Linked DNA regions of Natronosporangium hydrolyticum. The protein of the gene in region 1 binds, or shares a complex with, the protein of each later gene. Links are inferred from orthologs where the notes say so. Each region holds a gene or a part of one and is shown in the gene's direction. Other genes may lie near its edges.

Evidence for each region.
Region 2: the proteins of dhaL (region 1) and dhaK are in contact, whole or in part, in a crystal structure (PDB 3PNL), measured with the Escherichia coli proteins. The link is inferred for Natronosporangium hydrolyticum from one-to-one orthologs.

What each region holds. Positions count from the first base shown.
Region 1 is NZ_CP070499.1:3,909,074-3,912,300, reverse strand. What follows is about bases 22-2,963. They hold dhaL (dihydroxyacetone kinase subunit DhaL), read left to right. Parts: upstream 22-1,145; coding sequence 1,146-1,781; downstream 1,782-2,963. Other genes in these bases: ptsP (phosphoenolpyruvate--protein phosphotransferase), read left to right, coding at 1,812-2,963; JQS43_RS17505 (SAM-dependent methyltransferase), read right to left, coding at 22-646. Outside these bases: more of JQS43_RS17505, read right to left, coding at 1-21; more of ptsP, read left to right, coding at 2,964-3,227. UniProt on the Escherichia coli protein: ADP-binding subunit of the dihydroxyacetone kinase, which is responsible for the phosphoenolpyruvate (PEP)-dependent phosphorylation of dihydroxyacetone.
Region 2 is NZ_CP070499.1:4,626,219-4,629,364, forward strand. Bases 30-2,890 are described here. They hold dhaK (dihydroxyacetone kinase subunit DhaK), read left to right. Parts: upstream 30-889; coding sequence 890-1,891; downstream 1,892-2,890. Other genes in these bases: JQS43_RS20800 (MIP/aquaporin family protein), read right to left, coding at 30-633; JQS43_RS20810 (GNAT family N-acetyltransferase), read left to right, coding at 1,951-2,700; JQS43_RS20815 (PP2C family protein-serine/threonine phosphatase), read right to left, coding at 2,680-2,890. Outside these bases: more of JQS43_RS20800, read right to left, coding at 1-29; more of JQS43_RS20815, read right to left, coding at 2,891-3,146. UniProt on the Escherichia coli protein: Dihydroxyacetone binding subunit of the dihydroxyacetone kinase, which is responsible for the phosphoenolpyruvate (PEP)-dependent phosphorylation of dihydroxyacetone via a phosphoryl group transfer from DhaL-ATP.

The sequences.
Region 1 (3,227 bases):
CGACCACGCGATCGCGAACCCTCGGCAGGGCCCGAACGGCGCCCAGTGCCACATTGACTAGGCGGTCGCGTGGCCGCCCCAGGCGCAGGTACGAGGTGAGGTCCAAGTCCTCACGCAGGCGTAGGCCGGCGCGCTCGGCCAGACCGGCGAACTCCGCCACCGTGTGCAGGCTACCGATGCGCCAACCGGCCCGGAACTGTGCCAAGCAACGTTCCCGAGCCGCCACGCCACGGTCCTTGTCGGTCGCCCAGTCGTCGCACAGGATAAGGCGGCCGCCCGGGTGAAGACGCGAGGCCAGGGTCATAACTAGATCGGCCACCGACGGTGAGTGCACGATTGATTCAATGCCCACCATGGCGTGGTAGCGAGGCTCGGTGGGCAGCTCGGCAAAGTCCAGGCAGATGATCTCGCAGCGATCAGCCACCCCAGCAGTCGCCAACCGCTTCTCGCCGACCTCGGCCTGAACGCGGCTGATCGTCACCCCCGTCACCTGCGCCTGCGTCGCCTGCGCCAAGCGGACCATGGTCGCGCCCACGCCGCAGCCGAGGTCGAGCAACCGCCCTCCGTCCGGCGGCAGGTGACCCTGCAAGCGTTCTAGCACCAGGCGATTGACGGTGTCCGCAGCTTCGTCGGGGGTTGGCCGCATCCGGGGTCCACACGCAGCGGTGAATAGCGCCGGCATCCGACTCATTGACAAGTAGGAACCTTCGAGTATTGGCGTCGTAATAGTCGGCTACCCGATCGACATGCCCGGCCCTTGCGTCCTCCGGGGAGGGAGAATTCATTGACGCATGCTACATCATGGAGCGACGGTCGGTTGAAGATCCTGGTGTAAGGCTCGAGGATCGTGAATGGCCTGGGAGGGTAGCGGCCGGCACTCACATCACGGTGTCCGGCTACCGGGTCCGGGCTCGGCTCACCAGCGCTGGCGACACCGGCCATGTTCTTGACGACTACTGCTGGGTGGGCATGACAGACTAGACCATAGAAAGCTCCGGGGTGAGGCGATTCTGTGGGAGGACCCTTGCTATATCGGAGCTTCGTGTCACTCCCATACGCAAGGATTGATCAAACCGTAACCTGCCACCAGTAGCACATCGTGATCTCGAACAGTCGTGCGGACCACCGTGACCGGGAGTGTGACCATGAGTAGCGACATCACCGTGAGTGACCTGACCGGCTGGCTGACCGAGTTCGGCCGGTTGATCAAGGCGCATAAGGAGGAGCTGACCGCGCTCGACGCCGCTATCGGCGACGCCGACCACGGCACGAACATGGACCGCGGCATGACCGCGGTGGCGGAGGCGCTCGCCGCCGACCCGCCGCAGACCCCGGCGGGGCTGGGTAAGCAGGTGGGGATGACGCTGGTCAGCAAGGTCGGCGGCGCCTCCGGCCCGCTCTTCGGCACCTTCTTCCTGCGGCTCGGGGCGGCGCTGGGCGAGGCGACCGAGGTGACGCCGGACCAGTTCGCCGCGGGCCTCTCCGCCGGGTTGGCAGGGGTGGTGGCCCGGGGCAAGGCCGAACCCGGCGACAAGACCATGGTCGACGCGCTCACGCCCGCGGTGGCGGCGCTGGAGTCGGCGGTGGGGCAGGACCAGCCGCTCGCTGACGGGTTGGCGGCAGCGGCGCAGGCCGCCGCCGACGGCCGGGACGCGACCGTGCCGATGTTGGCGCGCAAGGGTCGGGCGAGCTACCTGGGTGAACGGAGCATCGGACACCAGGATCCGGGGGCCACCACCGTGGCCCTGCTGCTGGCCGCCGCGGCGACGGCCATGAGCTGACGCGGCAGCCACGAACGGGGGGAGTGGGGCATGGTCGGCATCGTGGTGGTCGCCCACAGCTATCCGCTGGCGCAGGCGGCGGTGGGGTTGGCCCGGGAGATGGCACCGGGCGACGAGGTGGCGATCGCGGTCGCGGCCGGATTGGACGAGACTACGCTCGGCACCGACGCCACGCAGATCCAGGCTGCGATCGAATCGGTTGCCGGGCCAGCCGGGGTGCTGGTGCTGATGGACCTGGGCAGCGCGGTGCTCAGCGCCGAGCTGGCCCTGGAGCTGCTCGACCCAGAGGTACGCGAGCAGGTGCTGCTCTGCCCGGCGCCGCTGGTCGAGGGGCTGGTGGTGGCGGTGGTGGCGGCCGCGGGCGGGGCGGCGCTGGCGGAGGTGGCCGCGGAGGCGACCGGGGCGCTGGCTGGCAAGCAGGAGCATCTGGCCGGGCCGGCGCCGGCAGCTGGGGAGCAGAGGGCTGAGGAGCCGGCGGTGGTCGAGACGTTCACCGTGACCAACCCGCATGGTCTGCATGCCCGGCCGGCGGCTCGGCTGGTGGCGGAGCTGCGGGACGTGGCGGCGCAGGTGACCCTGCGCAACCTCACCACCGGCGCCGGGCCGGTGCCGGCGAACAGCCTGAGCCGGGTCTCGACGCTGGGGGCGCTGCCCGACCATGAGGTGGAGGTGGCGGCGAGCGGTCCGGAGGCGCCCACGGCGGTCGAGCGGGTGTTGGCCCTGGCCGCTCGAGGCTTCGACGATCCGGCCCCGCCGGCGCCACCAGCGGGGGCGACCGAACCCGTTGCCGAGCCTGCTGCGGCCGGGCCGTCGGCGGCCGAGCCAGCTGCCGCCGAACCGCTGACGGCGGGCAGCGGTGGGCCGCTGCCCGCCTCGCCAGGGATCGGCATCGGTCCGATCTGGACGCCCGAGCCGCCGCCGCTGACGCTGCCCGACCGGCCGGCCGGCGACCCGGCATCCGAGGCCGACCGGCTGCGGGAAGCGGTCGGGCAGGTCCGCCGGGAAACCCAGGAGGTACGCGACCGTACCGCCCGCGAGCTGGGGGAGCAGGACGCGGCGATCTTCGATGCGCACGTGGCCCTGCTCGACGACGCGGAGCTGCTCGACCAGGTCCGCGAGCAGATCGAGGCCGGGGCGCCCGTCGAACGGGCGTGGGCCGAGGTGCTCGGCGGGTTGGCGGAGCAGTTCGCCGCCCTGCCCGACCCGTACCAGCGGGCCCGCGCCGCCGACGTGCAGGCGGTCACCGAGCAGGTGCTGCGCGCCCTGCTCGGGGTGGCGAGCGGGTTCGTGTCGCACGACGGGGTGTTGGTCGCCGCCGACCTCACCCCGGGCGAGGTGAGCCAGCTCGACGCCGATCTGGTCGCCGGGATTGTGCTCGCCCACGGCAGCCCGACCGCCCACAGCGCCATCCTCGCCCGCAGCCGGAGGATTCCGATGCTGGTCGCG
Region 2 (3,146 bases), 720 kb from region 1 along the record:
GCGGCTGGTTGGTAGTAGCGCGTGAGCGATTCGGGGCCCGAGGTCACGGGCCGGGTTGATGGCGTACCCGGTGGGACCACCGAGCGAGGCACCGATCCCGACGACCAGCAGCGCCACCGCCAGCGGCCCCAGTTCGTTCGGGGTGTTGGCGAACGAAAGCACCACCAGCACCAGTACGAAGGTGCCGACCACCTCGGTCAGGAAGTTCCAGCCGTAACTGCGAAGCTCGGGCCCGGTGGAGAAGACCGCCAGCTTCTTGGTCTCGTCTTCCTCAGCCTCGAAGTGCTTTCGGTAGGCGAAGAACGCCACAACCGCGCCGATGAACGCACCGAGGAACTCGCCGCCGAAGTAGGTAAAGGTCGAGCCGATGGTGATGTCGACGCCGGGGGCGTACTCGTCGGCGCCGCTGGCCAGGATGCCCAGCGTCACGGCCGGGTTGATGTGACCACCGGACTGGTAGGCCACGAACACCCCGGCGAAGACCGCGAGACCCCACCCGAAGTTGATCAGCAACCAGCCGCCGTTGAACCCCTTGGAGCGGGTGAGTAGCACGTTCGCCACCACCCCACATCCGAGCAGGGTCAGCATGCCGGTGCCGATTACCTCACTGATAAATACCGTGCCGAGATCCACGTCTCCTCCCTCCGTCGATGAGGGTTGCCCGTGCCCCGGCCAGGGGCGGCGCGAGGACGCACTCCCAGCCTTCAGCAATGAGAATACTCCTCGTAATCGCCTCAGCACAGACAGTCGAGACAGTTGGGTCATGGACCGTCGGACCGCACACGGGTGAGCTGAGCGACGATCGGAAAGAACCCCGCGCGCGGGGGCTACCGGCGTATCGTCATCCCTGTACGCGCGACCATGCTGGGTTTCGGGGGGAGCACGGACCATGAAGAAGCTGATCAACGATCCCGCCCAGGTCGTCCAGGATGCGCTCTTCGGGATCGAAGCCGCGCACACCGACCTCCGCGTGGACCACCCGAACAAGCTGGTCTACCGGGCCGACGCGCCCCGCCCCGGCAAGGTGGGGCTGGTCTCCGGCGGTGGCTCCGGGCACGAACCGCTGCACGCGGGGTTCGTCGGCCCGGGCATGCTGGACGCCGCCTGCGCTGGCGAGATCTTCACCTCGCCGGTACCGGACCAGATCGTCGCCGCCACCAAACACGTCGACGGCGGCGCCGGGGTGCTGCACATCGTCAAGAACTACACCGGCGACGTGATGAACTTCGAGATGGCCGCGGAGCTGGCCAGCGCTGAGACCGGAGTGCAGGTCAGCTCGGTGCTCGTCGCCGACGACGTCGCGGTGCAGGACAGCCTCTACACCGCCGGCCGGCGCGGGGTCGGGGTCACCGTGCTGGTGGAGAAGATCGCCGGCGCCGCCGCTGAGGAGGGCCGCCCGCTCGACGAGGTCACCGCGATCGCACAGCAGGTCAGTAACGACGGCCGCAGCATGGGCCTGGCGCTGACCTCGTGCAGCGTGCCGACCGCCGGCAAGCCCACCTTCGACCTGGCTGAGCAAGAGATGGAGCTCGGCATCGGCATCCACGGCGAGCCGGGCCGGGAACGTCTGCCGCTGGCACCGGCCACCGAGATCGCCAGCATGCTGGTGGAGCCGGTCCTCGCCGACCTGCCGTTCCAGCGCGGCGACGCAGTGCTCGCCTTCGTCAACGGCATGGGCGGTACGCCGTTGATCGAGCTCTACCTGATGTACCACGAGGTGGCGCGGATCCTCACCGGGCACGGCATCACCGTCGCCCGGTCGCTGGTCGGCTCCTACATCACGTCGCTGGAGATGGCCGGCTGTTCGGTGACGCTGCTGCGGGTGGATGAGGAGCTGATCCGGCTCTGGGACGCCCCGGTGCGCACCCCCGCGCTGCGCTGGGGAGCCTGATCACTCCGGCTGGGCTTATGCCGTGGCGGTGGCGACCTCTAGTCAGCGATCATTTCCCGGTGCCTGAATGTGACCCACTGCTTGATCGCGCCCGCCAGGTGTGGGCGGCGCTCGCCGGTGTCCCGGTCACCTTTCCGGGGGTCGGGGCCGCCACCGTCGTCACCTCACCCCAGTCCCGGATCTGTCCGCCCGGTTGGGTGGGAATGGTGGCCCTGGGCGGCGCCGTACTCGCCACCGCGCCCGCCGGTCCGGAGCGGGCACGCGTAGCGCCAGTCCTGGCCTCCCCGGCCGACGCCGGACTGCTCGCGTTGGACCCGGAGGCGCTGGCAGCCCGGTTGCCCGTGGCTGAGCTGCTCGGGCCGGCGAGCCTGGCGTACCTGGCCGAGTCGGACCTGCGTACCGTCGGGGACCTCACGCCGGTCCTCGAGTTGCCCGCTCAGCACCCGGAGGTCGCTGCGTTGCTGGGGACGGTTCCCGGCACCGAAGCCGAGGAGAGCGGCCTCGACGCAATCACCTCGCCCGCCTTCGTCCTCGGCCAACGCGGCTTGGTGGCCGCGGCCGCGGGCTATCGCCGATGGCCGGGAGAGGTCGCTCACCTGTGTGTGCTCAGCGCCCCGGCGCAGCGCGGCAACGGCCTGGCGACCCGCGTCGCCGGTGCGGCGACAGCGCATGCCCTACGGCACGGCCTACTACCGCAGTGGCGGGCTCGGTTGCCCGCTTCGGCGCGGGTAGCCCGCCGACTCGGGTTTCGCGAGCTAGGTCGACAGCTGAGCCTGCGGCTGACGCCGTCAGCTCCGGCTGACGGGTAGGGCGAGACCGTTGCCGGCGAGCGGCCGAGAGCGGATCGCGAGCATGGCGATGTCGTCCTGGATGGCGCCACCGGACCAGTCGACGACGAGCTGCTCCAGGTGGCTCACGACGGCCTCCGCGGTCCACCCGTGGCAGTCGCGCAGCGCCTGCCGGAACCGGTGCTCGCCGAACTGTTCCCGACCGCTGTCGCCGCCCCTGGCCTCGGTCATGCCGTCGCTGTAGAGGAGGCAGATATCACCGGGGGCCAGCTCCACCGAGGCGGTGCCGACCTGCAGCGTGGGCACGACTCCGACCAGCGTGCCGGCGACCGGCACCTCGGACACCTGGCCGTTGGCCCGCAGCACTAGCGGTGTGGGATGGCCACCGGTGGCGAAGGTCAGCCGGAGTCCGCCACCGGGCAGCCGGTCGAGCTGCCCGAGCACCAGCGTTACGAACTGACCGGAAT